Regions from separate parts of the Enterobacter sp. ECC-175 genome, predicted to be linked through region 2. Evidence: predicted binding sites of a transcription regulator. Region 2 holds the regulator's gene; the other holds the start of a gene.
What was found. The regulator PurR, encoded in region 2, represses purine synthesis genes. The targets are predictions, from matches to a motif close to CANGCAAACGTTTGCNTG.
Positions count from the first base shown of each region.

Region 1 (2,169 bases), 810 kb from region 2:
TGCATCAGGACGTTCCAAAAGAAGACGTTGTGATTACAAGCGTGACCGTCAGCGAGTAATTCGTGGCGACACTCTTTATTGCGGATCTGCATCTGCAAACGGAAGAACCGGCGATTACCGCCGGTTTTCTGCGTTTTTTACGCGGTGAAGCGAAAAGCGCCGACGCGCTGTATATCCTCGGCGACCTCTTTGAAGCCTGGATTGGCGACGACGACCCCAACCCGCTGCACCGTGAAATGGCCTCCGCCATTAAGGCGCTGGTTGAGTCCGGCGTTCCCTGCTATTTCATTCACGGCAACCGCGATTTCCTGATCGGCAGGCGCTACGCCCGCGAAAGCGGCATGACGCTGCTGCCGGAAGAACAGGTGCTCGACCTCTACGGCCGCAAGGTTCTGATCATGCACGGCGACACGCTGTGTACGGATGACGTCGGCTACCAGGCGTTTCGCGCCAAGGTCCACACGCCGTGGATCCAAAGGCTGTTCCTCGCCCTGCCGCTGTTTATCCGCAGCCGCATCGCCGCCAGAATGCGCGCGGGCAGCAGGGCCGCCAACAGCAGCAAATCGATGACCATCATGGACGTTAACCCGCAGGCGGTTGTCGACGTGATGGAAAAGCACCGCGTCCAGTGGCTGATCCACGGCCATACCCACCGTCCTGACGTCCACGAACTTATCGCTAGCGGCGAACCCGCCCATCGCGTGGTATTAGGCGCCTGGCACAGCGAAGGATCGATGGTGAAAGTCACGCCTGGCGGCGTCGAACTTATCGCTTTTCCGTTCTAAATATCCGTACGACTTTGCGGCGTCTTTAGCCGCGCAACCGTTTTCCTTGCCGATATTCCATGCTATTCTCTGTGCCCTCGAAAGCAGTGTGTTTCGCACCACAGGAGTTTTAAGACGCATGTCTTCCCGCAATAATCCGGCGCGTGTCGCCATCGTGATGGGGTCCAAAAGCGACTGGGCCACCATGCAGTTCGCCGCCGAAATCTTCGAAATCCTGGACGTTCCGCACCACGTTGAAGTGGTCTCCGCACACCGTACTCCCGATAAGCTGTTCAGCTTCGCCGAAGGCGCCGAAGAGAACGGCTATGAGGTGATTATTGCCGGTGCGGGCGGCGCAGCACACCTGCCGGGCATGATTGCCGCGAAAACCCTGGTGCCGGTGCTGGGCGTACCGGTACAAAGCGCCGCGCTGAGCGGCGTCGATAGCCTTTACTCCATCGTTCAGATGCCGCGCGGTATTCCGGTCGGCACGCTGGCGATTGGCAAAGCGGGCGCGGCCAACGCCGCCCTGCTGGCCGCGCAGATTCTGGCTACCCACGACAAAGGCTTGCGCCAGCGCCTGGCGGACTGGCGTAAGGCCCAGACCGACGAGGTGCTGGACAACCCGGATCCACGAGGTGCGGCATGAAGCAGGTCTGCGTACTGGGTAACGGCCAGCTGGGCCGCATGCTGCGCCAGGCCGGCGAGCCGCTGGGCATCGCCGTCTGGCCCGTCGGGCTGGACGCCGAACCGGAAGCCGTTCCCTTTCACCAGAGCGTGATCACCGCCGAGATTGAGCGCTGGCCGGAGACCGCCCTGACCCGCGAGCTGGCGCGCCACAGCGCCTTCGTGAACCGCGACGTGTTCCCGATTATTGCCGACCGCCTGACGCAAAAGCAGCTGTTCGACAGGCTCGGGCTCGCCACCGCGCCGTGGCAATTGCTCTCGGATAAAGGCGAGTGGAACGACGTCTTCGCCATGCTCGGCGATCTGGCAATCGTTAAGCGCCGCGTCGGCGGCTACGACGGTCGCGGCCAGTGGCGGCTGCGCGCCGATGAAACCAACCAGCTGCCGGATGAGTGCTACGGCGAGTGCATCGTTGAGCAGGGCATCAACTTTAGCGGCGAAGTGTCGCTGGTAGGGGCACGCGCCCACGACGGCAGCACCGTGTTTTATCCGCTGACCCATAACCTGCACCAGGACGGCATTCTGCGCACAAGCGTGGCGTTCCCGCAGGCCAATGCCGCCCAGCAGGCGCAGGCGGAAGAGATGCTCTCGGCCATCATGCACGAGCTGGGCTACGTGGGCGTGATGGCGATGGAGTGCTTCGTCACTCCGTCCGGCCTGCTGATCAACGAGCTGGCGCCGCGCGTGCACAACAGCGGCCACTGGACGCAAAACGGCG
Region 1 is NZ_CP143776.1:1,709,083-1,711,251, reverse strand. It holds gene ppiB (peptidylprolyl isomerase B) at 1-59, shown strand, start outside; gene lpxH (UDP-2,3-diacylglucosamine diphosphatase) at 63-785, shown strand; gene purE (5-(carboxyamino)imidazole ribonucleotide mutase) at 904-1,413, shown strand; gene purK (5-(carboxyamino)imidazole ribonucleotide synthase) at 1,410-2,169, shown strand, end outside.
Region 1: the regulator PurR is predicted to act here: its motif matches at 816-833, upstream of purE (5-(carboxyamino)imidazole ribonucleotide mutase).

Region 2 (2,169 bases):
ACGCGCCAATGGCGAGGGCCAGCAGGGGAAAATTGATTTTCATGCGCTTACTCCGAATGCCGCGTCATAGCACGACACAGAACAAAGAAGTCAAAAGCATGACATCAATCACAAAAAATGAGAAGTTAACAATTTAGCAAAAGATTTTTGCCACAGAAGTAACAATCTAGAGACGAGCAGGAGGGAGAGGACTCTCCCCCCGTCAAAATCAGTGCAGTGCAGCCGTCAGCCCGCCGGCAACAATCAGCGCCAGCACAATAACGGTGGTCATCAGCGAAAACTTAAGATCGGAACTCATCAATTTTTCTCCTTTTAATCCCCACACGGAAAGTGAGCTTGCTCATTTTTGCACAGTTTGCGTCAAAAATCTTCCCGGATTTATAACGATAACCACTTTTGCTCTTCCCCTTTTCCTCAAGATAGGACAAAATTCCACGCTAAATTTATTAGCGTACCGGCCATTGACCCCCTCCTGACGTCCTGTGTCGTTTTCCCGGCGTGTCGCAATTCAACATTGCGTAATAAGGGTGAGAGAAGGCAAACGTTTACCTCCCCATTTTTCAGGATATTAGGATAGGGTCTGGAGTGACATTTAATGGCAACAATTAAAGACGTAGCAAAACGCGCAAACGTTTCCACTACAACCGTATCACATGTTATTAACAAAACCCGCTTCGTGGCGGAAGAGACGCGCAACGCCGTCTGGGCCGCGATCAAAGAACTGCACTACTCACCGAGTGCGGTTGCGCGCAGCCTGAAGGTTAATCACACCAAGTCTATCGGCCTGTTGGCGACCAGCAGCGAAGCGGCCTACTTTGCCGAAATTATTGAAGCCGTTGAGAAAAACTGCTTCCAGAAAGGCTATACCCTGATTCTGGGCAACGCGTGGAACAACATTGAAAAACAGCGCGCCTATCTGTCGATGATGGCGCAAAAGCGCGTAGATGGCCTGCTGGTCATGTGCTCCGAGTACCCGGAGTCCGTTCTCTCCATGCTGGAAGAGTATCGCCATATTCCGATGGTGGTCATGGACTGGGGCGAAGCGCGTGCCGATTTCACCGACTCGGTTATCGATAACGCCTTTGAAGGCGGCTATATGGCAGGGCGCTATTTGATCGAGCGCGGCCACCGCGATATCGGCGTCATCCCGGGCCCGCTGGAGCGCAACACCGGCGCGGGACGCCTGGCCGGGTTCATGAAAGCCATGGAAGAAGCGCTGATTAACGTGCCGGAAAACTGGATAGTTCAGGGCGACTTTGAGCCGGAATCCGGCTACCGCGCGATGCAGCAGATCGTCTCCCAGCAGCACCGTCCTACCGCCGTCTTCTGCGGCGGCGACATCATGGCGATGGGCGCGCTCTGTGCGGCAGACGAGCTCGGCCTGCGCGTGCCGCAGGACATTTCGGTGATCGGGTATGACAACGTGCGCAACGCGCGCTTCTTCACCCCGGCGCTGACGACCATTCACCAGCCGAAAGACTCGCTGGGCGAAACGGCGTTTAACATGCTGATGGACAGGATCGTCAGCAAGCGCGAAGAGTCGCAGTCCATTGAGGTTCACCCTCGCCTGATTGAGCGCCGCTCCGTTGCGGACGGTCCTTTCCGCGACTACCGCCGTTAATTCTCTTCGGGGCCAGCTACGCTGGCTCCCTCAGCCACTCCCTGTTCAGCGTTTCGCTATCTCCCAGATACTCCAGCAGCCAGGCCATGGCGGGCGAGACGTCATTTTGCTGCCAGGTCAGGCAGCACGCCGCGTCAGGAAAGGGATTTTCCAGCGCCAGGGCAACCCACTCTCCGGCGTCAATTCGCGGACGCGCAAAGTGGACGGGCACCATGCCCACGCACAGCCCCGCGCTCAGGCAGGTTGCTGAAGAGTCCCAGTCGGGCGCCACCACGCGCCGCTGGTTGTCCAGCAGCCAGGTAATACGCTTGGGCAGCGATCGCGACGTATCTTCCAGCACCAGCGACGGCCAGTTGCGCAACGCGTCATCGCTCAGCGGTCCTTCCATCGCCGCCAGCGGATGATGGCGCGCGACCACGCAGATCCAGCTCAGCATGCCCATGTCCCGAAAGGCGTAGCGCCCGCCCACGGGGATTGCCTGGGTCGCGCCGATAGCCATCTCTACCCTGCCGTCCGCCAGCGCGTCCCATACGCCGTTGAACACCTCC
Region 2 is NZ_CP143776.1:2,517,049-2,519,217, reverse strand. It holds gene V1599_RS11945 (MFS transporter) at 1-43, opposite strand, end outside; gene V1599_RS11940 (YnhF family membrane protein) at 209-298, opposite strand; gene purR (HTH-type transcriptional repressor PurR) at 596-1,621, shown strand; gene punR (DNA-binding transcriptional activator PunR) at 1,638-2,169, opposite strand, start outside.